DNA from 4 places in the Paraburkholderia sp. BR10872 genome. Region 3 is predicted to be linked to each of the others. Evidence: riboswitches for the same ligand, from Rfam matches in the RefSeq annotation. Region 3 holds a riboswitch; each other region holds the start of a gene.
The links. A riboswitch is a leader RNA that binds a small molecule or an ion and turns the genes downstream of it on or off. The one in region 3 is predicted to bind cobalamin.
Positions count from the first base shown of each region.

Region 1 (7,156 bases), on a different contig from region 3:
TGCGGCCGTGGAACGACTGCGTGAACGAGACGATCTCGAACTTGTCGGCGCCGTGCCGATCGAAGGCCACGCGGCGTGCGAGCTTGAGCGCCGCCTCATTGGCCTCCGCGCCCGAGTTCGCGAAAAACGCGCGGTCGGCGAACGTGAGCGCTTCGAGCTGGCGCGCGAGACGCAGCACCGGCTCGTTGGTGTAGCCGTTGCCGATGTGCCAGAGCTTGCTGCCTTGCTCCTGCAGCACGCGCAGCAGCTCCGGATGCGCGTGGCCGAGCGAGGTCACGGCAATGCCGCAGGCGAAGTCGATGTAATCGCGGCCCTCGGTGTCCCACACGCGCGAGCCGACACCGCGATCCGGCACGAACGGCGCGGGCGAGAAACACGGCACCATCACTTCGTCGAAGGTCTTGCGGCTCACAGTCTGGTCGTTCATGGCGATTCCTCTATTACTCAGTGCGTGTCGAATTCGGGGTCGGTGTGCGTTCGGGCCGCGCCCTTTCGCTTAGTTGGCTTTGCATGAGACGGGACCAAGCGCTCAAGCGCCAGGTCCCGTCGACACCTGTGCAGTGTAGGCAAGCTCGCGGCAAACGTCTTGCGCAGGCGCGACGCGTTTTTTCGTACGGAACCTGCAAGTCCGCGCGTTTGCTGCGCCGCGGCCAGTTTCACTGGACTTCCGGGCGCTCCACGAGCGCGCCCGCGCGCGGCACGGCGGCGGCTCCGCCGTGCTGGCGCTCGATCCAGTTGCGGCGATCCTCGCGCGGCGTCACGCCGAAACGCTCGCGATACGCATTCGAAAAATGCGCAGCCGACGAAAACCCGCACGCGAGACTGATCTGCACCACCGACTTGCTGGTGCGCTGCAACTGCGAGCGCGCCTTGGCAAGACGCAGGCCCAGGTAGTACTTCGACGGCATCGCGCCGAGGTACTGGCGAAAGAGCCGTTCGAGCTGACGACGCGACACACCCACGAGATTCGCGATCTCGTCGGTCGTGAGCGGGTCCTCGATATTCGCCTCCATCAGCTTGAGCGCGTCGTTCAGGCGCGGGTGCCGCTCGCCGGGCGCGGTCACGAACGGAATGCGCTGGCGCTCGTCGCCGCTGCGCAGCGTGCTCGCGCCCAGCGCGTCGGCGATGCGCTCGGCGAGTTCCGGGCCATGGTCGCGGCCGATCATCGCGAGCATGAAGTCGAGCGTGGCCTGGCCGCCCGAGCAGGTCGCGCGGTCGCGGTCGATTTCGTAGATGTGCTGCGTGACGATGGTGCGCTCGAACTGCTCGGCGAACTGCTGGAAGGTCTCCCAGTTCGCGGCCACGCGGTAGCCCTGCAACTGTCCCGCCATCGCGAGCCACCAGATGCCATGGTGAATGCCCGTGACGAGCGGCGTGCGCTGCCCCACGCGCGCGAGACTCGCGAGGAAGAGCCGGTAGTCGGCGAACTGCTGGTAGCGCTCGGTCACGACGATGAGCCAGTCGGCCGAAACGGCGTCGCCGAACGCGCAGTCGGCGGGCCACTGCGCGCCGCCCGCGAGCGGCACAGGCCGGCCGTTCCATGAGCACATCTGCCAGCGGTACAGCGCGCGGCCGTCGATCTCGTTCGCGAGATTGAGCGCGTCGACGATCGGGCCCACGCCCGACATCGAAACGGGCGGGAGCGCGACGATCGCCACCTGGGTCGTGCGGCCGGCGCGCGCGAGCGGCGCCTGGCCCCCGGGCGCGGCGGCCGGAACTGAAGCGGGAGGAAGAGCGGCGGAACGGACCATCGGCAAGACGCGGCGCGAGACTGAACGCGCCGCTTACTTGAGACTGCCGGAGAGGAACTGGCGCAGACGATCGCTCTTCGGCGCGCCGAGCACATCGGCGGGCGCGCCCTCCTCCTCCGTGCGCCCCTGGTGCAGGAACATCACATGATTCGAGACGTTGCGCGCAAAGCCCATTTCGTGGGTGACGACGATCATCGTGCGGCCCTCTTCGGCGAGCTTTTGCATCACCTTGAGCACTTCGCCCACGAGTTCGGGGTCGAGCGCCGAAGTCGGTTCGTCGAACAGCATCACGTCGGGATGCATCGCGAGCGCGCGCGCAATCGCCACGCGCTGCTGCTGGCCGCCCGAAAGATGCGACGGATATTGCTTCTCCACGCGGGGCGCGAGGCCCACTTTCTCCAGATACTGCCGCGCGCGGTCCTCGGCTTCCTTGCGCGGCACGCCCAGCACGTGGATAGGCGCTTCCATCACGTTCTCGAGCACGTTCATGTGCGACCAGAGGTTGAAGTGCTGGAACACCATCGCGAGCTTGGTGCGGATGCGCTGCAACTGCTTGTGATCGGCCACGTCGAGGTCGCCGTTGCGGCCCGCCTTCGTGCGCACGGCCTCGCCGTCCACGACGATCTCGCCCGCGTTCGGCTTCTCGAGGAAATTGATGCAGCGCAGGAAGGTGCTCTTGCCCGAGCCGCTCGCGCCGATGATGCTGATCACGTCGCCCTTCTTCGCGTCGAGCGAGACGCCCTTGAGCACCTCGTTGTCGCCGTAGCGCTTGTGGATGTCGCGCGCGACGAGCTTGCTATCTGAGGATTGCGTCTGAGCCAAGATGGTCTCCAGTTTCCGGTGAATCAGCGGGTGCGCACGGCGAGATGGCCGAGCCAGCGTTTTTCGGCGCGGCGGAACGCGGCCACCAGCACGAACGATACCGCACAGTAGATCAGCGCCGCGAGGCCGAACGACTCGAACGAGCGGTAGGTGGCCGAGTTGGCGTCGCGCGCGACCTTGAGGATGTCGGGCACCGTCGCGGTGAAGGCCACCGTGGTCGCGTGCAGCATCAGGATCACTTCGTTACTGTACAGCGGCAGTGCGCGGCGCAGCGCCGAAGGCAGAATCACGCGCCAGTACATCGTGAACGGGCTCATGCCGTAGGCGCGAGCCGCTTCCACTTCGCCGTGGGTGGTCGCGCGAATCGCACCCGCGAAAATCTCCGTCGTATACGCGCAAGTGTTGAGCGCGAAGGCGAGCACCGCGCAATTCAGGCCGCTGCGAAAGAACGCGTCGAGCAGCGGCTCCGAACGGATGAATGCGAGACTGTACACGCCCGTGTAGATGAGCAGCAACTGCACGTAGAGCGGCGTGCCGCGAAACACGTAGGTGTAGAAGCGCACCGGCAGCGAGAGCCAGCGGCGGCTCGAGACGCGCGCCACGGCGAGCGGCACCGCGCACACGAACCCGAAGGCGACGGAGATCACGAGCAGCCACAGCGTCATCGCGAGGCCCGAGACATGCTCGCCGTCCCAGTAGAGGAACGCGCGGCCGAATTGCTGGATGATTTCGTTCATGACGGCCTTGTCCTCACAGTTGCGCGTGACGCACGCCCACCGAATAGCGGCGTTCGAGCCAGACGAGCGCGAAGTTCGAGAGCGTGGTGATCGCAAGGTAGATGAGCGCCGCGATCACGAGGAAGAAGAACAGGTTGAAGGTGCTGCGGCCCGCGTCCTGGGCGGCCTTCACGACATCGGCGAGACCGATGATCGAGACGAGCGCCGTTGCCTTCACGAGCACCTGCCAGTTGTTGCCGATGCCGGGCAGCGCGAAACGCATCATCTGCGGGAAGAGGATGCGGGCGAACACGCGCGCGCCGCTCATGCCGTAGGCGTGCCCCGCTTCGAGCTGGCCGCGCGGCACTGCGAGAAACGCGCCGCGGAACGTTTCGGTGAAGTACGCGCCGTAAATGAAGCCGAGCGTGACGACGCCGGCCACGAACGGATCGATATCGATCTGCGCCATGCCGAGCGCGTCGGTGGCCTCGTTCACGCCGATCTGGATGCTGTAGAAGAGCAGCAGCATCAGCACGAGGTCGGGCACCGAGCGGATCAGCGTCGTGTACGCGGTCGCCACGGCGGCGAGCGGCCGGTTGAACGAGAGCTTGGCCGCCGCGCCAGCCAGACCGAGCAGCACGGCCACGCCGAGCGAGAGGAGCGAAAGTTCGATGGTCTGGATCGTGCCGGCGAGCAGCACCGGGCCAAAGCCGTAAAGGATCACGCGCGTCTCCGGAACAAAGTTGTTTTGTCGTTTCGGGCGGCCTCGCGCGGCACGTGGGCGCCGCTGAAACCGATGAACTGGCGCGGATCGTCTCAGTGCAAAATGGATTGCTCAAACTCGTGCGGCGCGGATATTGCAGTGCAGCATTGCCGCGCGACGCGTCGGCGCGTGCGGATCAGGCCCGCACAGCCGCGGGCGCGATGCTTTTGAAAGGCGAAAAAAAATGCCCCGGCACGCGAGGCGCGCGGGGCATTTACGCAAGTTTGGGGTCGCTTTTTCGATAGGCGCGCGATGTGCGCGCTGCGGCCCCGGCGGAGCTTATGCGGCGCGCGTTTGCGTGCCGCGTGCGCTGCCGGTACGGGCGTTCGCGCCGAGCAGCTTTTCGGCGAGCGCGCCGAAAAGCAGACCGATCGTCGTCCAGAGAATGAACTGCATGCCGATCGACACCGTGCGGAACTTCCACAGCAGCACGGCCGGGAACGCGGCGGGCACCTCGTTGATCGTCGGCAACGCGAGCTGGATCGCGCCGATCACGACGACGAACAGCACGAGCGCCACGATCGAAGCGTTCCAGAGGCCAAGGCGCGGCACGAACGCGGCGCGCACCTTGAGCGAGAACACCGACACGGCGATCGAGATCGCGATCATCAGGAAAAAGAGCCCGGTGCGATAGCCGATCGTCTCCGGGTCGCCGACCGAGGGCGGATTCGCCGGATACTTGATGTTCGGCACCAGGTAGATCGCGACGAAGGCGGCGAGCGCGAGCCAGGCCGAGAGCGCGCGCGGCGAAAGACGCCCCACGCGACCATTGGCATACGCGAAGACGAGCGCAAAGAGTCCGCCGATCGACGCGCCATAGACCATCACGCCCGTGAAGAGACCGACGCTCGCCTGGGTCTTGCGGCTGACGATTTCGGGCTCGGGCGCTTCGCCCTTCGCGGCGTCGGCTTTCTCCTCGAAGGAGATCGCCTGATCGACCTGGGGCTCGCCTGCGATCTTCGCGAAGCCGAACGTGAGAAGTCCCGCGGCGATGCCTGCGAGCATGCCGCGCACCAGCAACTTGCCAACCATGGTCAGCTCCCGGTCAGTGGCAGGGGAAGCCGAGCAGATGGCGGCCGTCGTGAACGAACTCGTGGACGTACATGCCCGGGAAGATCGACGTGGCGCCCTGCTCGGCGCCCACGAAGTACAGGGCCAGCAGCAGCATCAGGCCGCCGAAGATCGCCCAGGGCAGGATGTCTCGCAGCGCAATGGGCGCCGGCGCGGCCGGGGCGTGCTGCAAGGGGAATGAGGTTTCGGACATGCTGACTTCTCCTGGGGTTACGCGCCCCGCTAGTCGTTGAAAGAGTGGTTCACGACGCGCAGGTCTGACTTCCGTTGCTTCGATGTTTTCGACGGCAACCAGTTACAGTGGCGCGACCGCGCCGGACTTGCACCGGCTTCCGCGTGTCGTGGAGCCCGTATTCTACGCGCTGCGGCGGCCGGCCGCGGCCCGGATGTCAGCCAAAGAGTAGTGAAGCATAAGGAAAAGCATGTCGACGACAGTCTGGCTGGTGAGCCATGCGGCGAACGCTGCTCTGCGCTCGGGCACGTTCCCGCACGTGCCTGAAGTGCCTGTTGCGGGTGAAGACGCCGAAGCAGCGCTCGACGCGCGCGTACTCGAGGCGCTTGCCGCCTGGCGCGAGCGCTGGCACGCGGGGCTGGCCGGTGGTAATCGCAATGGCGAGGTGCCGCGTGCGCTCACGAGTCCCGCCGCGATCGCCCGCGCGAGCGCACGCGCGGCAGGCTTCGCGGGGGCAACGCCAGCTGAAGCGCTCGCCGAAACCGCCTTCGGCGCGTGGCAAGGTCAGCGCCTGACGGATCTCGCGCGTGAAGCGCCCGAGGCCCTAGCGGCCTGGACGCGCGATCCGGGCTTTCGGCCGCCAGGCGGCGGCGAATCGTTCGACGATGTCCGCACGCGCGTCAGCGCCTGGCTCGATGCGGTGCCCGACTCGGGGCACAACGTGGTCGCCTTCACGCACGCGAGCGTGATCCGGGCGGCGATTCTTCACGCGCTGGGCGCGCCGTCGGCGGGGTTTCGCTCGATCGAAATCGCGCCGCTTTCCGTGACGGCCCTACGCCGCACAGAGCACGGCTGGGTTTGGCTCGCGGCGATGAAGTGAGGACCGGAACGGCGCTACCGCCCTGCCCTCGCCGTCGCCGGCATTCTGGATCGGTAGCCAGAAGCGCTCTAGTCCAGCCCCAGCTGTGCCTTGATGGCCGGCATCATGTACTGCACGGCTGCGCGCCCTTCCTCGATGGCGGGCGCGGCGCGATGAAAGTCGAAGATCCCCATGCCGCCCAGGCGCGGCTGGATCAGCACGTCGGCGGGCTCCCCTGCCAGGCGGCTGCGCGTAATGCGCACCTGCATGATGTCGATGCTCTGGGCCACCGAACTCAACACGGAAGGCGCACGCGTGCTAGGCGGCGGCGCCACGCGCACGTCCGGACCGCCAGCCGCGCCGGGGCCTGCAGGCTGCAGCCAGCGCGGAAAGCGCTTGCCATTGCGGCGCAGGAGCGGTTCGGGCCCCGCTTCGCTGTTTTCGGCACCATTGGCGCCGCCGCTGGCCGCCACGGCGGCCGATGCCGCCGTCGCCGCGTCGCTCGCCTCCACGGGCAGCTCGCGCGGCATCGTGTCGATCGCACCGCCCAGGTCGCGGCCGTTGAGAATGTCGTGATTGAGGTCGATGGCGATCACGGTGTCGGCGCGCATCGCACGCGCGGCGGATACCGGCACGGGGTTGCTCAGTCCGCCGTCCACGAGCCACACGCCGTCATGCCAGATCGGCGTGAAGATGCCGGGAATCGCGATCGAAGCGCGCACGGCGTCCACCACGCCGCCTTCGCGCAGCCAGACTTCGCGTCCCGTGTCGAGTTCGGTAGCAACCGCCGTGAACGGCAGCCTCAGGTCATCGATCGAGCGGCCGTTGAACTGGTGCGCAAACAGGTCGATCACTTTGCGCCCGCCGAGCAGCCCGCCCGAAAAACGCAAGTCGAGCAGGCGCACCACGGTCTGCCAGGTCAGCTTGCCTACCCAGTCTTCAAGCCAGTCGAGATCGCCGTTCGCGTACACCGCGCCGACGAGCGCGCCAATCGACGTACCG
Region 1 covers NZ_JBFRCN010000096.1:9,088-16,243, forward strand. The annotation lists gene AB4Y43_RS38975 (aspartate aminotransferase family protein) at 1-427, opposite strand, end outside; gene AB4Y43_RS38980 (GlxA family transcriptional regulator) at 657-1,628, opposite strand; gene AB4Y43_RS38985 (ABC transporter ATP-binding protein) at 1,785-2,573, opposite strand; gene AB4Y43_RS38990 (ABC transporter permease) at 2,597-3,310, opposite strand; gene AB4Y43_RS38995 (ABC transporter permease) at 3,324-4,013, opposite strand; gene AB4Y43_RS39000 (CbtA family protein) at 4,332-5,084, opposite strand; gene AB4Y43_RS39005 (CbtB domain-containing protein) at 5,098-5,316, opposite strand; cobalamin riboswitch at 5,356-5,501, opposite strand; gene AB4Y43_RS39010 (histidine phosphatase family protein) at 5,546-6,175, shown strand; gene AB4Y43_RS39015 (patatin-like phospholipase family protein) at 6,244-7,156, opposite strand, start outside.
Region 1: linked by a shared signal. The riboswitch ahead of AB4Y43_RS39005 (CbtB domain-containing protein) and the one ahead of AB4Y43_RS34750 (TonB-dependent receptor) in region 3 are both predicted to bind cobalamin.

Region 2 (7,156 bases), on a different contig from region 3:
TAGCGCGCGCTGCGAACGCGTGCCGGCAAAACCATAGAGTTTCATGACGCGCCTCCGTTCACACACCGGGAATCGGCAGAACGGGCATCACCTCGACGGCCTCGCCCGGAAAAATCGAAAAGTGCGGGTGGCCTTCGAACAGCTTCGCAGCCTCTTCGTGCGATGCAGCACGGAAAACGGTATAGCCGGTTAGCGCGTTAGATGTGTCTGCGATGCCATGCTCGCCAATCGATTTCGTCTTGCCGAGCGGGCCGCCCATATCGACGATCGATGCCTTGTGCTTTTCGACCCACGCGTGCCAGGCCGCAATGCCCTCCTTTTCCTTCGCGTGCCGATCGGCTTCGGAAAGCGCCGCCCATCCCTTCATGCGCGCGTTGTCTTTGGTACCGAGAAAAACAGCGAGAAACAGTTTCTGATCGCTCATGTGTCCTCCAACTGCTGGTCTGGTTGCTGGTCTGAAAACGGGAGCAACGGTATGTCGCCCATCCGGCCTTGACAGCATAGGTTGATATCAACATAATTGCAACATGGCACGCGCAAAGAAACTTCCCTTCGAAACCACGCTATTGGTGCGCGATTGCTGCCTGTGTCTGCATATGCAGCGGGCGGCACGCAATCTCGCGCGCATTTTCGACGACGTGCTGCGTCCGCTCGATCTCACGAACGGGCAGTTTTCGCTGCTGATGTCGCTGAACCGGCCGCATCCGCCCGGTATGAAAGACGTGGCGTCGCTGCTCGCCATGGACCGCACCACCCTCACGGCCGCACTCAAGCCGCTGGAGCGGCGCGGTCTCGTGGTCATCGAGCAGGACCCGGAAGACAAGCGCAGCCGTCTGCTGAGCCTCACGGACGAGGGGCATCGGCTGCTCAATGCTGCGTTTCCGCTATGGCAGCAAACGCATGAGGAGATCGAAAAGGAGTTCGCCGAGGGCGAGGTGGACAAGCTGCGCGCGCACTTGCGCGCGCTTTCCTAGTCGTGGCGCTTCTGCGCCCCATACAGCGTCGATTCCGCAAACCCCTCCGCCGCGAGCACGCGCCCTACGAGAATGAGCGCGGTACGCTCGATATCCGTAGCGAGCACCTTCTGCGCGATATCCGCGAGCGTGCCCGTTACGCGTTCCTCGTCGGGCCAGCTCGCGCGATAGATCACCGCGACCGGGCAATCTTCGCCGTAGTGCGGCAGCAATTCCTCGACGATGCGCGCGATATGGCGCACGCCCAGGTGAATCGCGAGCGTCGCTCGGTGACGCGCGAGGTCGCCTAACTGCTCGCCTTCGGGCATCGACGTTTTGGTGGCGTAGCGCGTGAGAATGAGCGTCTGCGAAATGCCGGGCAGCGTGAGTTCGCTGCCGAGCGCCGCCGCGCACGCGGCGGTCGCGGTCACGCCGGGCACGACTTCATAAGGAATACCGAGCATACGCAACCGCCGGATCTGCTCGCCGATCGCGCCATAGAGCGACGGGTCGCCCGAATGCACGCGCGCCACGTCGAAGCCCTGGGCATGCGCGTTTTCGAGCAACGCGACGATCTCGTCGAGCGTGAGCGGCGCCGTGTCCACCACCTTGTGCGCGCGGTGGCCCTCCAGCACGGCGGGCGGCACGAGCGAGCCCGCGTAGAGAATGACGGGGCAATTGCGCACGAGGCGCTGGCCTTTCACGGTGATCAGTTCAGGATCGCCCGGCCCCGCGCCGATGAAGAAAACGGTCATGCGTGGAAACTCCGCTGAATAGGGTTCGCGAGCGCGTCGATTGCCGCTTGCGCCGACGTGAATTCACGTTGCGCGTCGGGCAGCGGCGGGCGCTGCATCATCACCACGGGCAAGCCCATTTCGCGCGCGACGGCGAGCTTCGCTTCGGTCGCCGCGCCGCCGCTGTTCTTGCTGACCACGACGTCGATGCGCGCTTCGGTAAAGAGCGTGCGCTCGCCAACGGCCGTGAACGGCCCGCGCGCGTCGATGATGCGCGCACGGGCGTGGCCAGGATGCGCTTCGAGGCAACGGACCGTCCAGTGCTGATGCTCCGGCACCTCGTTCAGATGCGCAAGCGGCTCGCGCCCGAGCGTGAAGAGCGGGCGCGCGAACGGCATGACCGCTTCGACCACGCCGGCCCAGCCGCTCACCATGCGCCAGTCGTCGCCGGGCTGCGGCTGCCACGGCGCACGCCGCAGCGCCCAGTACGGCACGTGCGCCGCTTCGCACGCACGCGCCGCGTTGGCGCTGATTTGCGCGGCATAGGGATGCGTGGCGTCGAAAACCAGTGTGATGTTTTCGTCCGCGAGAAAGCGCGCGAGCCCTTCGGCTCCGCCAAAGCCGCCCACCCGCACCGCGCAGGCGAGATCGGCGGGCACGCGGCCAAGGCCCGCGAGCGAGTAGACGTGCTGGGGGCCGAGCGTGCGCGCGATCGCCAGCGCATCGCCGGTGCCGCCGAGCAGCAGGATGCGCGCCGTCATGGCTTGACGGCCTCGTAAAGCGTGACGGGCAAGGCCTGACGCCAGGTGTCGAAGCCGCCCAGCGGCTGCGCCTCGCCGATGCCGACGCGCGTGAGCGCGCCGCCGTGCTGCGCGCGCCATGCCACGAGTGCCGCTTCGCTCTGCAACGTCACCGCGTTCGCGACGAGCCGCCCGCCGCTCGCGAGCGCCGCCCAGCACGCGTCCAGCACGCCGGGTACGGTCACGCCGCCGCCGATAAAGACCGCGTCTGGCGCGGCGAGCCCTGCGAGCGCGTCGGGCGCGCGGCCCGCAACGAGTTGCAAACCCGGCACGCCCAACGCCGCGCGATTGTGCTCGATGAAGCGTTGACGCTCGGCGTTCGCCTCGATCGCGATCGCGCGGCAAGCGGCGTGCGAACGCATCCATTCGATGCCGATCGAGCCGCTGCCCGCGCCCACGTCCCACAGCAACGCGCCGGGCGTGGGTGCGAGACGCGCGAGCGTGAGCGCGCGCACGTCGCGCTTCGTGATCTGACCGTCGTGTCGGTAGGCGTCGTCGGGGAGGCCTGGCGTGAGCGTCCAGCCGCGCGCGGGCGTCTGCGCACTATCGCTTTCGCATTCGAACGCGACCAGATTGAGCGCCGCGGCTTCTTCAACGTGCCACGCATCGGCGCGGCCTTCTATGCGGCGTTCGAGCGGGCCGCCCAGATGCTCGAACACGGCAAGACGCGTGGCGCCGAAGCCCGCTTCGGCGAGCAACGCGGCAAGCGCCGCGGGCGTGCGCCCATCCGCGCTCAACGCGAGCACGCGCGAGCGCGCGTAGAGATGGCGGCGCAGCGCATCGAGCGGACGACCGACGAGCGAGACCATCGCCGTATCTTGCAGCGCCCACCCCTTGCGCGCCGCCGCGAGCGAGAGCGACGACGGCGCGGGCAGCACGCGCATTTCACCGGGCACCACGCGGCGCGCGAGCGTCGCGCCCACGCCGAACAGCATGGGGTCGCCGCTCGCGAGCACGCATACGGACTGATTCGACTCGCGGTACGCAAGCAGCGCCTCGACGCTAAACGGCTGGGGCCACGCTTCGCGCCGTGCACGCACGCGCGAGGGCAGCATCGCCAGATGGCGTTCGCCACCCGTCACGATGGCCGCGTCGAACAGCACGCGCCGCGCGTCGCGCCCGAGCCCCGCGTATCCATCGTCGCCGATGCCCACCACCGTCAGCCATGCCTGCGTGCCCTGCATTCGCTCTCCCGCCGTTGCCTGTTTGGTTGCCTGTTTCCCTACACCGCCACGGCCCGCAGCCCGATCGTGGGGTGGAGCACGCGTGAAAACGGGCATAATACCGTGTCCGCCGGTGCCGTTAAGGCAGCTTTGCATGAGACCGGAGCAAGCGCTGAAGCGCCAACTCCGGATCGCAAAAAGGGAACACAGCAAGCTGTGGCCGCCCCGCGACTGTGAGCAGCGAGACCGCATCCACCCGAGCCACTGGTTTTACCGGGAAGGCCGATGCGGCTCACGACCTGCGAGCCAGGAGACCTGCCGGCCGACTGTTCGCGCGAACCCATATCGGACGGGGTGTACCGATACCGCTGCCGTTTCCCGCCTGCCGTGCGGGCAACGCGCCGCTCCAGCGTGATGCTTACCCGGTAATGCCTTGAAACACGAAACGAAGCCTGTCTCGCCCGCTGCCGCATTGGCCGTGCTCCGCCCCTCGGCGTGCCCGGGGCTCCTGCGCGTGGTCGCGGCGCGCGACGGCGGCCTGTGCCGCATCCGCCTGCCTGGCGGCGCGCTGAGCGCCGCGCGTGCGCGGGCCCTCGCCGACGCAGCGTCGACGCACGCGAACGGCGTACTCGAACTGACCAATCGCGCGAACGTGCAGATTCGCGGCGTGCGCGCCGGCGAAGAAGCGGCATTGAGCGCCGCGCTGATCGACGCAGGCCTCGGCCCTGCCGGCATCGACGCCGCGAGCCCGGTCGAGCGTGCATGCGCCGCCGACGAATTGCGCAACGTGATGCTGAGCCCGCTCGCGGGCCTCGACCCTGACGCGTTGTGGGACACGACGGAACTCGCCGCTGCGCTCATCGACATGATGCAGCGCGAGCCACGCTTCGCCGCACTCTCGCCCAAGTTCGCGTTGCTACTCGACGGCGGTGAACGTGTGGCGACGCTCGAGCATCCGCACGACATCTGGCTCGCCGCGCTGCATGATGGCGCAACGGTGCGCTTCGCAGTGGGCCTCGCAGGTCGCCCCACGGCGCGGCCAGTCGGCACGCTCGCGGCCGAAGACGTTTGCGCATCGATGCGCGCGCTGTTGCATGCGTTCCTCGATCTCGCGGGCGCGGCCGCCACACGCATGCGCGACGTCCTCGCCACTCATTCGCTCGACGCGCTGCTACAGCGCGCGCAACAGCATGGCGACTTCACGTTGACGCGCGACGACGCCACGCTGCCCGCTTGGCGCCGCGCGGCGAGCCCCGCCGGCTTGCGCCTCGGCGCATACGCGCTGCACGCCGACGGCAGCGGCTACGTGGGCGCGCAGCCCGCTCTCGGCCGTATCGACGCGCCAACGCTGCGCGCACTTGCCGCGCTCGCGGAAGACTCGGGCGACGCGACATTGCGCGTGACGCCCTGGCAAGGCGTCCTGCTGCCGAATGTGCCCGCGCACGCCATGCACGCCGCGCTCGAACGCCTGGACGCGCTCGGTCTCATCGCCTCCCGCGCCGACCCGCTCGCGCGCCTCGTCGCGTGCACGGGCTCGACGGGATGTGCAAAAAGCCGCGCGGACACGAAGGCAGACGCACAGCGCCTCGCCGCAATGCTGCCGCCCGACGCCGAAGCCCACCTGAGCGGCTGCGAGCGCTCCTGCGCGGCCGCGCATTGCGCGCCGTTCACGTTGCTCGCCAGCACCCCGGACCACTACGACCTGTACCAGCGCGACGACACGCAAAGCGGCTTCGTCCAGCGCTTTGGCCAACTCATCGCGCGCAACCTGACGATCGAAGCCGCTGCGCTTGCACTCGCGCAGCGGCCCCGGAGTAACCAAGATGTCTGATTACATTCGCGACGGCCAGGCGATCTATCGCGAGTCGTTCGCGACGATCCGCGCCGAAGCCGACCTCTCGCGCATTCCCGCCGACCTCGAAAAACTTGCCGTGCGCGTGATTCACGCATCCGGCATGGTGGATGTGGCCGCCGACCTCGCATTTTCCGCAGGCGCGGGCACAGCGGGCCGCAACGCGCTCGCGGGCGGCGCGCCGATTCTCTGCGACGCGAAAATGGTCGCTTATGGCGTGACGCGCGCGCGCTTGCCGGCGAACAACGCCGTGATCTGCACGCTCGACGGTCCCGCTGTACCGGATCTCGCGCGCGAGATCGGCAACACGCGCTCGGCAGCCGCGCTCGAACTGTGGCGGCCGCATCTCGCAGGCAGCGTCGTGGCGATCGGCAATGCGCCCACCGCACTCTTTTATCTGCTCGATATGATTGCCGCCGGCGCTCCGCGCCCCGCGCTCATCCTCGGCTTTCCCGTCGGCTTCGTCGGCGCGGCCGAGTCCAAGGCGCAGCTTGCAGCCGAAAGCCACGGCGTACCCTTCGTCGTCGTGCACGGCCGCCGCGGCGGCAGCGCGATGGCCGCCGCCGCCGTCAACGCACTCGCTTCGGAGACCGAATAAATGATCCGCAAAGGACGTCTGCACGGCATTGGCGTCGGCCCCGGCGACCCCGAACTGCTCACGCTCAAGGCGCTGCGCCTGCTCAAGGCCGCGCCCGTGGTCGCGTATTTCGTCGCGAAGGGCAAGAAAGGCAATGCGTTCGGCATCGTCGAGGCCCATCTCGAAGCGGAGCAGGAACGCCTGCCGCTCGTGTACCCCGTGACGACCGAAGCGCTCGAACCGCCGCTCTCGTACGAAGCGATCATCGCCGACTTCTACGACGGCGCGGCGCAAACGCTTTCGCGCCATCTCGACGCCGGACGCGACGTGGCCGTGATCTGCGAAGGCGATCCGTTCTTCTACGGCTCGTACATGTATCTGCACGACCGGCTCGCCGCACACTACGAGGCCGAAGTCGTGCCGGGCGTGTGCTCGATGCTGGGCGGCGCGGCGGTGCTGGGCGTGCCGCTCGTCTACCGCAACCAGAGCCTCGCCGTACTCTCGGGCGTGCTGCCCGAGGACGAATTGCGCCGGCGCCTGGCCGACGCGGATGCCGCCGTGATCATGAAGCTGGGCCGCAATTTCGACAAGGTGCGCCGCGTGCTGGGCGAACTGGACCTCGCGCATCGCGCGCTGTATGTCGAGCGCGCAACCATGGCGAACCAGCGCATCGTCCCGCTCGACGACGTCGATCCGATGGCTTCGCCGTACTTCTCGCTGCTCGTCGTGCCGGGGGTGAAATGGCAGTCGTGACGCCGCCCGCCATCGTCATTCTCGGGCCCGGCGCGCTCGCCACGGCGCGGCGCGTGCAGACGCTTTACCCAGGCGCGCAGGTCCATGCGCTGGAGGGCCGCGTGGCAGGCGATGTCGCGTTCAGCGAGCTTGGCGCGCATTTGCGCGAATGCTATACGCGCGGCCTGCCCATCGTCGCGCTGTGTGCGGCGGGCATCGTGATCCGCTGCCTCGCGCCGCTCCTTGCCAACAAGGGCGCAGAGCCGCCGGTGCTCGCGCTCGCCGAGGACGGCAGCGCCGTCGTGCCGCTGCTCGGTGGACTCACGGGCGTGAACGTCATGGCAC
Region 2 covers NZ_JBFRCN010000011.1:722-7,877, reverse strand. The annotation lists gene AB4Y43_RS11390 (glutathione S-transferase family protein) at 1-45, opposite strand, end outside; gene AB4Y43_RS11385 (hypothetical protein) at 59-424, opposite strand; gene AB4Y43_RS11380 (MarR family winged helix-turn-helix transcriptional regulator) at 528-974, shown strand; gene cobM (precorrin-4 C(11)-methyltransferase) at 971-1,708, opposite strand; gene AB4Y43_RS11370 (cobalt-precorrin-6A reductase) at 1,705-2,448, opposite strand; gene cbiE (precorrin-6y C5,15-methyltransferase (decarboxylating) subunit CbiE) at 2,445-3,671, opposite strand; cobalamin riboswitch at 3,801-3,988, shown strand; gene cobG (precorrin-3B synthase) at 4,084-5,481, shown strand; gene AB4Y43_RS11355 (precorrin-8X methylmutase) at 5,474-6,100, shown strand; gene AB4Y43_RS11350 (precorrin-2 C(20)-methyltransferase) at 6,101-6,832, shown strand; partial or broken gene AB4Y43_RS11345 (cobalamin biosynthesis protein CbiG) at 6,820-7,156, shown strand, end outside.
Region 2: linked by a shared signal. The riboswitch ahead of cobG (precorrin-3B synthase) and the one ahead of AB4Y43_RS34750 (TonB-dependent receptor) in region 3 are both predicted to bind cobalamin.

Region 3 (7,156 bases):
ACAACGGTCGGCAGTTTCGTGAACAATCGCGTGGTCACGCGCATCCGGCGCGCCAATGCGATCCTTTACGTCGGCTTCGCGTTGGCGGCATTCGCGAGTCTGGCGGTGGTGGTGCTGCGAGGCAACGAGCCGCATCTCGTGTGGATGGCGTGCATGGGCGCGAGCGGCCTGGGGCTGGGCCTCGTGGGCACGAGCCTCACGGTCTGCTCGCAGCAGATCGTCTCGCGCGACCATCTCGGCGCCGCCACGGCGATGCTGCAATCGCTGCGCACATTCGGCGGCATGCTGGGCACGGCGATGACGGGCGCGTTGCTCGGCCACGTCTACACCATGGGCGTGAATCGCTCACTCGACTCGTATCAGGCGACGCAATGGTTCAGGTCGTTTGCGAGTCCCGAATTGCTCGTAGACCGCGCCGACCAGGCCGCGCTGATCAGCCGCCTCGTGAGCGCCGGGCATGCCGGCGACGCGATGATGAACTCCGCGCGCAGCGCGCTCGTGGATTCGATCCACATTGGCCTACTCGTCGCTGCCGTAGCCGCGCTGGCCGGCCTGTGTCTCGCGTGGTTCGTGCCGCCCGTGCGGGTCGGTTATCTCGAGGCGCAGCCGTAAATGGACGCCGCAAAATACTTCATACGCACTTCATTTCCATTGCCGTTTAACATCTGCGTAATAAATTGGTAATTAGGGAGTAATCGAGGGTAAGCATAATTCGCCGCCGTCAGTAGAAATAACCACACAGCATCAATCACGACGACGGAGCCCTCAGCATGCCCGCATCACGCCACCGAATTGCACTGCCGGTCTACCTGGCAGTGCTTACCAGCGTTGCCGCGCTGACCGCCTGTGGAGGCGGCAATAGCGATCCCGCCACCACCGCCGCGATTCCCGCGCCGCCAGCCGACCCCGGCTTCGTGGACAACGCACCGATTCCCGACGTACCGGCTTTTGTCGACAACATCGCGACCAACCAGCGCGGCGACGCGCGTTACGCCACGCTCGCGACGAATGCGGGCGTGCGCGTGGTGGCGCGCTTTCTCGATCTCTGGCAGCCGCTCACGCAGCTGGTGGACGCGGGCGTCTCCGCGCCCGCCAACGGCACATTCCCCGCGGTCGTGCAGTCGACGTGGACGGGCGTCCCCACCGACGGCACGCCCAACGGCACGATCCTCAACAGCACCGTGCTGAACGCGAACATCCAGTATGTCGTGACCGCGACGACCCAGCGCAGCCAGGCGCAGGCCGACGCGGCCTATTACGACGATCGCCGCGGCAAGGGCTACAGCGTGACCGACGGCATGGGGCCGCTCACCGCCGCCTGGCGCTCGGCTGCGCAGCAGACGACGAGCATCACGTCGATTCCCGCGGACGCGACCACGACGCTCTACAACGACTCGGGCAACAACACGGGCGTGGGCAGCACGAGCAACGCAACCTTCGGCAAGGTGGTCGACCTGCTCAACACGATGGGCAACAATGCTTCCACCGAGCCCGCCAAGCGCTTCTACAAATACGCGCGGCCGTTCCGATGGAGCACGAGCGTCGTGGTCGACCCCACGCTAGTGCCGGCCATCAGCACGACGCCGTCCACAGACGGCGGCTTCATCAGCGGCCACGAAGCCGAAGCCATGCGCGACGCGATGACCATGGCATACCTCGTGCCCGAGCGTTACCAGGAAATGGCGAGCCGCGGCCTCGAGCTCGGCGAAAACCGCATTCTCGCGGGCATGCATTCGCCGCTCGACGTGATCGGCGGCCGCATGTTCGCGCTGGCCGCCACTGCCGCGAATCTCTACGATCCCGCGAACGCCACGCTCAAGAGCGCGGCCTATGCGCAGGCGCACAGCGCGCTCGAACAGGCCACCGGCACGAGCGCCACGACCTTCCCCGCCTTCGCGCATTCGTCCACGACCGCGACCGACCGCTTTGCCGACTATGCGACCAACAAGTCGGAGTTCGCGCGCCGCATGACGTTCGGTTTCAGCCAGATCGAATCCACCGAAGCGCAGCCCGTCGTGCCCAAGGGCGCCGAGGTACTGCTCGAAACGCGCTTCCCGTACCTGAGCGCCGACCAGCGCCGCATCGTGCTGAAGACGACCGAAGTCGTCTCGGGCTATCCGGTCATGGACGACGCCGAGGGCTGGGGCCGTCTGAACATGTTTAGTGCTGCAGATGGTTATGGTGCGTTCAACGGCAATGTGATCGTGGCGATGGACGCGACCCAGGGCGGCTTCAACGCCGCCGACACCTGGCGCAACGACATCGCCGGCACGGGCAAGCTCACGCTGCAGGGCAGCGGCACGCTCACGCTTGCGGGCAATAACAGCTACACGGGCGGCTCACAGGTGAGCGGCGGCATGCTCGCTGCAGCGTCGACCACGGCCTTCGGCAACGGCGACGTGTACGTCGGGTCCGGCGGCGGCGTGACCGTGGCGACGAGCGCACCGTTGACGGTGGCGGGCAAGTACACGCAGCTCGACGGCACGACGCTCGAACTCGATATCGACGGCAACGGCGGCGGACGCCTGCGTGTGGGCGGCCAGCTCACGGTGGCGGGCGGCACGCTGCATGTGAAGTTCGTGAACGGCTATACGCCGAAAGCGGGCGACACGATCGACGTGATCGACGGCAACGGCGCATCGGTGAAATTCGCGACGGTCACGGTCGATGGCTTCAAGGCCACGCCGGTTTATTCTTCGACCGGCGTTTCGGTGAAGCTCTCGGCTTCGTGACGTAGCCACGCAGTATAAAGGCCCCGAATCGCAACGGTTCGGGGCCTTTTTTACGCATCAGAAGCGATGCCGGATGCCCGCGGCCACGAGCACCTGGTTGCGGCCGCCCGACGGGTCGCAGGTGTTGATCATCGCAAGCGCACCGGACGACGCGCGCTGATAGATCGCCTCGGTATAAACGTCCGTGCGTTTGGACAGTTGATAGCCGGCCTGCAGCGCGCCTTGATGCCAATGCGCGGAGGTCGCGCCCGTGTAGGCATACATGCCCGCCAGCGAGAACGCGGGCGTCACCTGCCATAGCGCATTCACTTCGTAATTGCTGAATGCGACCGAAGGCAAGGGCGCGCCGCCGTCGGCCTCGCTGACACGGGTATGAATGGAACGCGACCAGGCCGCGCCAAGCGTGACGTCGCCGAGCGCGTAGCTCATGCCCGCGCCGATGGTGTCTTCGCGCTGCACCGCGACCTCGGTCGGCACGAGGCCCGCACCCGGCAGCACCGATGTATCGTACGCACCCACCGAAGAGGCGCCGCGTCCGTTGATGTGCATCCACGCCACGCCTGCGCTGAACGGGCCGCCTTCGTAATGGACGCCGAAGCCGTAAGCGCGATTTTGCGCGAAGCGCCCCGCCTCGTTCGAAAACGCGTACATCGCGCCGGCGCTGAAACCACCGTACGTTGCGCTCGCGTACTTCACGGCGTTCGAGGCGAGCCACGAATTGTTGGCGTTGTCGTTGTCGAACGGATGCGCGAATGCCGTGCCGCCTGCGCCGCCCGTTAGTGTGAACGGGGCGAAGTAGTCGTGCATCGTGTCGTACTGGCGGCCCAGCGTAATCGTGCCGAGTCGTTCGGATTGCAGACCAACGTAGAACGGATGGTCGTTGAAGGCTTCGCCAGAGGTGGACGAGAAGCCGCGCTCGAGGCGAAAGATCGCGGCGTTGCCGCCGCCGAGGTCCTCAGTGCCCTGCAGGCCCCAGAAGCTGCCGTCGACAAGACCCGAGCCTGCACGATATTGGGTGCGGCCGCCAACGTCGCTGACATAGTCGACGCTCGCGTCCATCTCACCGTACAACGTGACCTGCTGCGCCGAGGCGCCAGCGCCGGTGAATGCCAATGCCGTCCCACCCAGGACGGCGAGAATGTTCTTGTTCATGAGTCTTCTTGTTTGTGTAGGTGGGATTGCGTGGACGAGCGCCGTCCGCCCCCGCTCGATGCGGCGAGGACGTAGCGAGGTCTGACTTCTGGCTCGATTGACCGCCGGTCACAGTGGCGCGACCGCGCCGGATTCTCACCGGCTTCCCTGCTGCGTTTCGCTTGTGCAGCGCCTACGCGCGAAAAACAGCCGCAAGGATAGCGTAAGTTGCGGAAGCAGCCAAACCGGGTGTTTTTGCCACACGACGCTCGTCAAAGGTTGACGCACCGATTGCGCGGCCCTTACCCTTGCGCCCTGATGGTTCCCGGCGACGGGATCAAAAGGGAACGCAGTGCAAGACTGCGGCTGCCCCCGCAACTGTAAGCGGCGAGTCCATGCCAGAGAAGGCCACTGGGAAACCGGGAAGGCCGGCTGCGGATGTCGACCCGCGAGCCAGGAGACCTGCCATCAACCGAGTCCAGCAGCCGCAGCGGGCGGGGATCCCCAATGCGCAAGCACCGCCCGCGTGGCGATCGCCCGTTGCACGGACAGCCCGTATTTCAGGAGCTGTTTCCAGCCACCGCATCATGAACTTTCGCCAATTCGTATTGACTTCCGCCGCGCTCGCCTGGGCGTGGCAAACCGCGCATGCCGCCGACGCCGCCAATGCCGCCAATGCCGCCAATGCATCGTCCGCCCAGGCGCCGCAACAAGCCGGCGGCGACACCACGCTGCCCAATATCCTCGTCGTGGGCGACGCGCAGCATCTGCCACAATCGTTCGATCAGCGCTATGCAACCACCCAGGTGCTTACGCGCGAAGACCTCGAGCGCGTGTCCCCCGTCGACCCCAGCATCGCGCAGGCGCTCGCCACGCTGCCGGGTGTCACCGTCTCGCAGACCGGCGGCCCGGGGTCGTACACGGGGGTGAGCATCCGCGGCTCGTCGGCCGACCAGGTGGCCGTGTTCATCGACGGAATACGCATAGGCTCCGTCACCACGGGCACGGCCGAATGGGCCGATCTTGCGACTGCCTCGTTCGACCGGGTCGAGGTGATCTCCGGTCCCGCCGCCGCCTCGTTCGGCGCGGATGCCGTGGGCGGCGTCGTCCAACTGTTCACGCGCCATGCGTCGAACCAGCCGAACCAGACCACCGTCTCGTTCGGCGGCGGATCGAACAAGACCTTCGACTCGCAGGTGCGCACCTCGGGCTCGATCGGCTCGACAGGGCCGCTTTCCGCACTGAGCGGCCTCACCTACTCGTTGGGCCTGCACGACTACAACACAGCGGGCATCGACGCGACGCAGCCCGGGGCCTACGGCCACGAAGACGGCCGCAATCCATACCACGCGCAGAACCTCGACGCGCGCCTTGGCTACGCGCACGACAACTGGTCGATCTCGACCTTCGCGCTCTACCACCGCTCCGATCTCTCCTACGACAACGCGGGAGGCAACGACCGGCAGCGCGACACGCAGCTCACGACCGGTCTCGCGTTCCACCTCGACATCACGCCGACCACGCAGCTCGACCAGTCGGTGGGCTACGCGACGGACCGTCAGTTCCTCTATTCGAACGACCCGACGATCCCGACCGACGAAATCGACTCGACGCGCTTTTCCACCTCCACCTCGATCACGCATCAGGAAAGAGGCCATACGCTCTTCGGCATGCCGCTCGACGGCGAGACCAAGCTCGCCTACGACTACACGCGCGAGCTGGCGTTCCTGCCCGTGGATGTGCCGGGCGGGCTGCCCGCGCGCAACGATTCGGCCGTGTCGATGCATCAGTCGTCCACGCTCGGACCCGTCACGCTGTTTCTGGCGGGGCGGCACGAAATCGTGCAGGGGCAATCGGTGAATACGGGCAACGTCGCGCTCTCGTGGGCCATCACGCCGGTCTACACGGCGCGCGTTTCGTACGGCAATGCGTTCCGCCTGCCGACGTTCAACGACCTCTACTATCCGGGCTACTCGAATCCCAACCTGCTGCCCGAGCGCAGCGACTCGGTCGAAGCCGCGCTCGATGCCACCACGTCCATCGGCACGTTCACGGCGGCCGTGTACGACACGCGCGTGCACGATCTCATCACGTACAACTCGCATACCTTCCTGCCCGTGAACGTGGGCCGCGCGCACATTCAGGGTCTCGACCTCTCGTACAAGGGCACGCTCGGCCAGTACACGCCGGTGAGCCTCACGGTGGGGATTCTGAATCCGCAGGACGTGACCGACCAGACCTGGCTCAATCGCCGCCCGCGCCAGACGGTGAGCCTGAGCGTGGATCACACGTGGGACGAGTTCCAGCTCCACGCGCTCAGCACCGGCGTTTCGCTGCTGTATAACGGCTCGACGTTCGACGACCAGCTCAACACGATCTACCTTCCCTCGTGGACGACGGTGAGCCTGCGCGCGTCGTACAAGGTCAATGCGCATCTCGCGCTATCGGCCACGCTGGCAAACGTGTTCAACCGGCAGTATGTGACCGCCTACGGGTACAACACGCTGGGGCGCACGGCGTTTGGCAAGGTGACCTATACGTTCTGAGCGTTCTGAGCGTTGCGCTCGAGCGGGTGCTCATAAGTTTCTTGCGCACCCGCTCGCCTAGCCCTCGCGCTTCGGACGCCGCACCGCGCGAATCTTCCCACTGTTCCCGCCGCCGCAGAAAAACTGCTCGCCGCCATCGGACTCCAGCCCCGAAACGGCGGTGCCGGGCGGCATGTCGAGCTGTTCCAGCAGTTCGCCCGTGCCCGGATCGATACGCCGCAAATCGCTCTTGTCGCCTTCCCAGGTGCCGTGCCACAGTTCACCGTCCACCCACGTCACGCCGGTGACGAAGCGGCTCGATTCGAGCGTACGCAGGATCGCGCCCGTCTGCGGATCGACCTGATGGATCTTGCGCTCGCGATACACCCCGACCCAGAGCGTCCCGTCCGCCCACGCGAGCCCCGAGTCGCCGCCGCCTCCGGGCGCGGGAATCGTCGCGAGCACGCGGCCCGTTTCGGGGTCGATCTTGTGGATGCGATCCTCGGCGATCTGAAACAGATGCCGGCCGTCGAAAGCCGTGCCCGCGTGCGCCGCGATGTCGATCGAGCGCTGCGTCTCGCCGCTCTGCGGATCGAGCGACGCGATGCGCTCGCCTACGGCGAACCACACCCGTTTGCCGTCGTACGTGACCCCGCCCACCTTCTCGATGCCGGGAAAAGGGCCGTACTCGCGGACGATTTCGGCAGTCGTTCGTTTCATGGTTTCCTCGTTGAATGAAGGGACAGGCGTTCATCCTAATCGCCTGGC
Region 3 covers NZ_JBFRCN010000065.1:9,523-16,678, reverse strand. The annotation lists gene AB4Y43_RS34765 (MFS transporter) at 1-612, shown strand, start outside; gene AB4Y43_RS34760 (phosphatase PAP2 family protein) at 771-2,732, shown strand; gene AB4Y43_RS34755 (porin) at 2,790-3,884, opposite strand; cobalamin riboswitch at 3,941-4,075, opposite strand; cobalamin riboswitch at 4,166-4,348, shown strand; gene AB4Y43_RS34750 (TonB-dependent receptor) at 4,451-6,409, shown strand; gene AB4Y43_RS34745 (glutamine cyclotransferase) at 6,467-7,108, opposite strand; partial or broken gene AB4Y43_RS34740 (helix-turn-helix domain-containing protein) at 7,144-7,156, opposite strand, start outside.

Region 4 (7,156 bases), on a different contig from region 3:
CGAACCCTACCTGCTGCCCGAGGCGCCCACGCCGCGCCGCGAATTCGCCGGCGACGCGCTCGCCCAGCAAATGGCGCTCATGGCGCAGGCCGCGCAGCGGCTGCAGGACATGCGCCGCTTCGTATGGGACAGCCTCGATTCCGTGCCGGAGCCGATTCTCGTGGCCGATCTGCGCGGTGTCGTGCTGATCGCCAATCATGCTTCGCGTGCGTATCTCGAGCGCCTGAACGTGAGCGCCGCGGAAGGGCGCCGGATGCAGGACGTGTTCGGCGACCTCGCGCTCGTCAAGCCGATCGACCCGTCGCCCGACGCGATGGCGTTTGCGCACGCGCGTTGGCCCGCGCCGCTCGACCCGGCGCGCGACGAGTTCGCCGAGTTGATGGAACGCGGCGTGGAAGTGCGCGCGCGCGACGGCAGCGACTATCTGCTGCGCTACGCGTGCTGTACGAACGCGCAGGGACAGGCGGTGGGCTGGATCGCGGGTCTCGTCGACGTGACCGAGCTGCACGACGCCGAACGCCAGCGCGAGGACGCGCTGCGCCTGCTGTCGCACGACATGCGCTCGCCGCAGGCCTCGATCGTCGCGCTCGTCGAGACGGAGCGCGAGCGCGGCACGCTTGGCTCCGAGCCCGTGCGCGGCGTGATGGAGCGCATCGAGCGCTACGCGCGCCGCTCGCTCAAGCTCGCCGACGACTTCGTGCAGCTCGCGCGTGCCGAGTCGCAGGTGTACGCGCTCGAGCCCACCAGCCTCGCGGAGCTGGTGATCGACGCGAGCGACGAAGTGTGGCCGCAGGCGCACGCGAAGCGCATCCAGATCGACACCGTGTTCGAAGGCGAGCAGATGGGCTGGATCAACGCCGACCGCTCGCTCATGACGCGCGCGCTCGTGAACGTGCTGAACAACGCAGTGAAGTACAGTCCTGCGGATACGCGCATCGTGTGCACCGTCGCGCTGGACGACCGCGTTCCGCCGCGCGTGGTCTGCTCGATTCGCGATCAGGGCTACGGCATCGCGCAGGAAGATCAGGCGCGGCTGTTTCAGCCGTTTCAGCGCTTTCATGCGGAACAGCGGCCCGAGGTGAGCGGCGCGGGGCTCGGCATGGCGTTCGTGAAGACAGTCGTGACGCGCCACGGCGGCGACGTCCTGCTGGAGAGCGAGCCAGGCAAGGGCACCGTGCTGACGATGTCGCTGCCCGCGATCGGTGCGCCGGTTTGAGTCGTGCCGTGTCGTTCCTGCTGCGCATGCATGCATGAATAACCCGAATGCCGTTGGCCGTATGCCGGCGGCAACCCGATGGAGTGTTTCGTGAAGACCTTGCTGTCGATCTGTCTGCTACCGATGCTCGTCGCCCTTGCCGGATGCGCGGGCGTGACGACCGACGTCGCGGCCACAGGCGCGCTGCCCGCAACGGCTGCGACCAGCCAGCCCGCGACCTACCGTTTTGCGCCAACTCCGGCCCAGGCCGATGCGGGCGAGATCCTCCCGTACCAGGCGTTGCTGAGCGACGGTCTCGCGCAGCGCGGCTTCAAGGCAGGCGCGGCCGAGGCGGCGCGCTATCTCGTCTCGGTGGCGTGGGACACGCATCCCGCCGAGGTGAAAGTCGTGGACACTAGCTGCGGCGCCGGCTGCGCGCCGGCCGAGGGACCGTCGTTGCCGTGGTTCGGGCGGCCCTACGTGCATACGCTGACGCTGCGTTTTTTTGCGTTGCCCGATGGTAACGAGGTCTACAAGGTGAGCGCCGTGAAGCGCGACCGCAACGCCGACGCCCGCGAGGCCGTGCCGTATCTCGTGGCGGGCGCACTGGCGCGGCTGCCGTACGCGGGCGCGCCGCAATGGCGCGTCAAGCTGAAGGGTCCGGTCAGCGCCGGCACGGCGGATCAAGCGCCGGGCATGCCGGAAGTGCTCTCCGTCTCACCCGTCAATCAGCAGTAGTTCAGGGCAACTTTCCGGGGGTGTCCGGCGCCGCTTCGGCCACGCTGGCCGGCTCGTCCTGCGGCCAGCGGTTTTCAAACACGCATTCGCCAAGCGGCTTGCGTTCGGCCCACTTCTCCATTTCGAGCATCGGCTGCGGGTAGAACGCGTCGACCTGACCCACGCAGAGGATCGCCACCGGCTTGGCGCCGGGCGGCATGGCGAGCAGGGTGCGCACCTCGTCGACGTCGAAGATCGACACCCAGCCCATACCGAGCCCTTCGGCGCGCGCCGCGAGCCACATGTTCTGGATCGCGCACGCCACGGAGGCGAGGTCCATCTCGGGCAGCGTGCGGCGGCCGAAGACGTGGGCTTCGCGGCGGTCCATCAGCGCGACCACGAGCACCTCGGCGCAATCGCGCATGCCTTCCACCTTGAGCTTCATGAACTCGTCGCGGCGTTTGCCCAGCGCATCGGCGGTTGCAATGCGCTCACGCTCGACCGTCGCGTGCAGTTGCTCGCGCACCGAATGGTCCGTGATGCGCACGATCCGCCACGGCTGCATGAAGCCCACGCTCGGCGCGTGATGCGCGGCGTCGAGCAGGCGCGCGAGTGTCGCGGGATCGATCGGGCCCGGTGCGAAGTGCCGCATGTCGCGGCGCTCGTAAATCGCGCGGTAGACCGCCGCGCGTTCGGCTTCGTCAAAGGGCTGTGCCATGGAAGAGTGCGGCCGCGAAAGCCGGGTTGGAGGGCCAGTAAGCGTGCATATAGGTGGCAGCGATCGAGCCGTGCCGGTACAGCGCCTCGCCCGGCGCGCCGGTCTGTGCGTGGTGTGCCCTGAGCGCGGGCGCCAGCGGCGTGGCGACGCGCGAATAGTGAAACGTGTGGCCGCGTAGCGCGCCATGCGCGCCGTCGAGCTGCTGCATGCCGAGCGCCGCGAAACGCTTTTGCATGACCGCCTCGCCGGGCAGCAGGCCGAGCATCGGCGTGCGCGTGCCTTCCACGTCGGTCAGTGCATCGAGCAGATAGAGCATGCCGCCACATTCAGCGACGAGCGGCTTTCCCGCGGATACATGCGCGCGCAACGAATTCGCGGTCTGCGTATTGTGCGCGAGCGTCGAGGCATGTAGCTCGGGATAGCCGCCTGGCAGAAAGATCGCGTCGGCGCCGGCGGGCGCGAGTTCGTTTGCGAGCGGCGAGAAGTAACTTACAGTCGCACCCAGCATCTCGAGTAACGCGATGTTCTCAGGATAGAGAAACGAGAACGCAGCGTCGCGCGCAATGGCGACATGACGGCCTTCGAGCCGGCGTGCAATCGTTTCGTCGTGCGAAGGATCGGCGAATGCCACCGCAGGCGGCAATTCGGCGAGCGCGGTTTGCGCGAGCGCGTCGGCGGCGCGTTCGATGCGCGCGTCGAGGTCGCCGATCTCAGCGGCCTGATGCAGGCCGAGGTGGCGATCGGGCAGCGCCATCGTCGCTTCGCTCGCAACATGCCCGAGCCAGCGTACGTCGGCGGGCAATGCCTCCTGCAACATTTGCGCGTGGCGCGGCGAGCCCACGCGGTTCGCCAGCACGCCGTGAAAGGGCACTTCCGGCCGAAAATGCGCGAGACCGAACGCGATCGCGCCGAAGGTCTGTGCCATCGACTTCGCGCTGACGATGGCGGCCACCGGCACGCCAAACTCGGTCGCGAGATCGGCGCTGCTCGGCGTGCCGTCGAACAGGCCCATCACGCCTTCGATAAGGATCAGGTCGGCGTCGCGCGCGGCCTGCGCGAGCAGGGCGCGGCACGCTTCTTTGCCCACCATCCACAGGTCGAGCGAGAGCACGGGCGCGCCGCTCGCGCGTGCGAGGATCATCGGGTCGAGAAAATCCGGCCCGGTCTTGAAGACGCGCACGCGTCGGCCCGCGCGCCGGTGTAGTCGCGCGAGGCCAGCCGTGAGCGTGGTCTTGCCCTGGCCCGAAGCGGGCGCGCTGATGAAGAGCGCGGGGCAGGCAACCGTTGCGCTCATGCGCTTAAAACTCCACGCCCTTTTGCGCCTTCACGCCTTGCTCGCGATACGGATGCTTCACGAGGCGCATTTCCGTGACGAGGTCGGCCGCTTCGATCAGCGCGTCGGGCGCATGGCGGCCCGTCACGACCACGTGCACGTGCGGCGCGCGCGAGGCGATCACACCGAGCACTTCGTCGAGCGGCAGGTACTCGTATTTGAGCACCGTGTTGAGTTCGTCGAGGATCACCATGGCGTACTCGCCGCTCTCGATCATGCGCTTCGCTTCGTCCCAGCCCTTGCGCGCGGTGGCGATGTCGCCGTCGCGATTCTGCGTGTTCCAGGTGTAGCCGTCGCCCATCGTCACGAAATCGCAGTGAGCAACGCTGCCGAGGAAATCGCGTTCGGCCGTGTGCAGCGCGCCCTTGATGAACTGCACGACGCCTAGCTTCATGCCGTGGCCGAGCATGCGCACGGCCATGCCGAACGCGGCCGTGCTCTTGCCCTTGCCGTTGCCGGTGTTGACGATCAACAGGCCCTTTTCGTGCGTCGCGGCGGCCTGCTTCTTCTCGTGGCCTTCGCGGCGGCGTTGCGTCATGCGTTGGTGCGATTCGGGATCGGTTTTCATCATCGGGATTGGTTTGGTTGCGGCGCTTTCGCGTCCGCATTTGCGTCGTTTGGCAGAATGCCTGCGATTGCGACCGTCACGCCGTCGAGCGCCAGCTTGCCGCGCACGAGCGGAGCGCCGCCCGCCGCCAGACGCGCGCAGGGTTCGCACACGCCGTCTACGCCGAACTGCGCTTGCGCGGCTGCGGAGGGGGGCGCCAGTATCGGTGTCGCGGCGAGTTGCTCCCGCGTGTACGTGTGCAGCGGCAGCGCATGTGCCGCGCAAAACGCGTGCAAGGCGGGTTCGCCGGCTTTTGCATCGAGCGTTGCCACGGCCGTTACGCTGTCGAGAGGCCACGCGCCGAGCGCGGCGCGCACCGCGGCTTCGACCTGCGCGAGCGTCACGCCGCGCCGGCAGCCGATGCCGAGCGCAAGCGGCGGCACGCGCTGCGCGGGTTCCGGCGTGGCTTCGAATGAGGCTGCGCCCGAGGCGCGATTTTCGGCAGGATTCACGGCGAGGGCGTCGATCGAAGGCGTGACCGCAGGGGCAAAACGAGCAAAAGCGTCGCGTTCCGGCGGGCGCCGGATGCGCGCTACGATAGCACACGCTTTTGCGGCTTCCCACGCCTTCCTTGACGCACGGGCCCCCCGCGCCTACACTCGCACGCACTCTGGTGCTCGCGCGCGCGATTCATAATGCGCGCGCAGTTAAACGGGAATCAGGGAGCCATCCCGCCTCGGGCATGGCCAACCTGAACTGCACCCGCAACGGTACAACGAGCGCGGCGTTCGCACGAATGCCGCAAACCGCTTCCATGCTTTACGCAGTCCACGCCACTGTGCAAGCCGGCCGCAAGGCCGCTCGCGCGGGAAGGCGAAGCGGTGTTTCGTCAGTCCGGATACCGGCCAGATACGTGGGATTCGCGCTGCGGGGATGCGGTGCCGGGTCCGTGATTTTCATGCGTCAGCCGGGCGAGGCCCGGGTGCGTTTCTGGTCGTTCGTCCCCTGCAGGTTGTTGGATCGTTGCGCGTGACAGCGTCTCCATGGATACGCGCGTGTGCGCAACACGGCACCCGCACGAACGGCAGGCGCGACGCACCATGCCCCTCGATACGGCCTGGCGCCGAAGGAGCACTTCATGCAAATGCGCAAGATTCCGGTCACGATCGTGACGGGCTTTCTCGGCAGCGGTAAAACCACGTTGCTGCGTCACATTCTCCAGCACGCGGGCGGCCTGCGCGTCGCGGTCATCGTCAACGAATTCGGCGAACTCGGTATCGACGGCGAGATTCTGCGCGGTTGCGGCATTGGCTGCGACGAGAACGGCAACGAAACGGAAGCCCAGCTCTACGAACTCGCGAACGGCTGCCTTTGCTGCACCGTGCAGGAAGAGTTCTTCCCCGTGATGGAGAAACTGCTCGAACGCCGCGGCGATGTCGATCACGTGCTGATCGAAACTTCGGGTCTCGCGCTGCCCAAGCCGCTCGTGCAGGCGTTCAACTGGCCGTCGATCCGCAACGCGTTCACCGTCGATGCGGTCGTGACCGTGGTGGACTGCCCCGCCGCCGCGAGCGGCCAGTTCGCTGAAAATCCGCGGGCCGTGGACGCGCAGCGCCGCGCCGACCCGAACCTCGATCACGAGTCGCCGCTGCACGAGCTGTTCGAAGACCAGCTTTCGGCCGCCGACCTCATCATTCTCAACAAGACCGATCTGCTGGACGTTGCGGGCCAGGACGCGCTCATCGCCGAGCTGCGCGAAGAGCTGCCGCCGCAGGTGAAGATCGTGCGCGCGCAGCACGGCAAGCTCGATCTGCATACGCTGCTCGGGCTCGAGGCGGCCTCCGAGGAGAGCATTCATCTGCGGCACGACCATCACGGTTCCGCCGACGATCCCGATCATCATCATGACGAGTTCGATTCGGTTGTGGTGTCGGGCAATGCGGCTTCGCGCGAGACTGTGATCGAGGCGCTGCAGCAACTCGTCGATGCGCACACGATCTATCGCGTGAAGGGCTTTGCCGCGCTGCCGGGTGCGCCCATGCGCCTCGTGATTCAAGGCGTGGGCCGCCGCTTCGACAGCTATTTCGACCGCCGCTGGAACGCGCAGGAAAGCGCGGCGCAGCCGCTTGCGAGCCGCTTCGTGCTGATCGGAGAGGATCTCGATGGCGCGACGCTGCAAGCGGCCTTCGATATCGCACTGGCGAATGTGCAGACCGCGGGCGCGAAGTGATCGCACCCAGCTAGACGAGGCCGTCCCATGCATTTGCTGCGCACTACGCCTGGCGGCTTCGTCGACGACACGCAGGGCGTTATCCGGATCGACCAGCAGCCCGCCGAGATCGTCGTGCTCAGTTCGGCGGACACGACGCTCGCGCTGCTGGCGAGCGTCGTGCCGCGCTTGCCCGCAGGTTTTCCGAGCGTGCGGCTTGCGAACGTCACCTATTTGCGCCAGCCCGCGTCGGTGGACTTCTACGTCGAAGATGTCTTGCAGCACGCGCGCGTGGTGGTGGTCGATCATCTGGGCGGCGAAACGTACTGGCCATATGGCATCGAGCAGGTCGTCTCGCTAGCCGAGCGCCGCGGGCAACTGCTCGCGATGTTTTCGGGCGACTTGCAGGAAGACCCCAATCTCATCGCGAAGAGCCG
Region 4 covers NZ_JBFRCN010000073.1:17,713-24,868, forward strand. The annotation lists gene AB4Y43_RS36175 (CHASE2 domain-containing protein) at 1-1,216, shown strand, start outside; gene AB4Y43_RS36180 (DUF4136 domain-containing protein) at 1,307-1,933, shown strand; gene bluB (5,6-dimethylbenzimidazole synthase) at 1,935-2,630, opposite strand; gene AB4Y43_RS36190 (cobyrinate a,c-diamide synthase) at 2,614-3,924, opposite strand; gene cobO (cob(I)yrinic acid a,c-diamide adenosyltransferase) at 3,929-4,531, opposite strand; gene AB4Y43_RS36200 (cobalamin biosynthesis protein) at 4,531-5,022, opposite strand; cobalamin riboswitch at 5,165-5,435, shown strand; gene cobW (cobalamin biosynthesis protein CobW) at 5,655-6,740, shown strand; gene cobN (cobaltochelatase subunit CobN) at 6,768-7,156, shown strand, end outside.
Region 4: linked by a shared signal. The riboswitch ahead of cobW (cobalamin biosynthesis protein CobW) and the one ahead of AB4Y43_RS34750 (TonB-dependent receptor) in region 3 are both predicted to bind cobalamin.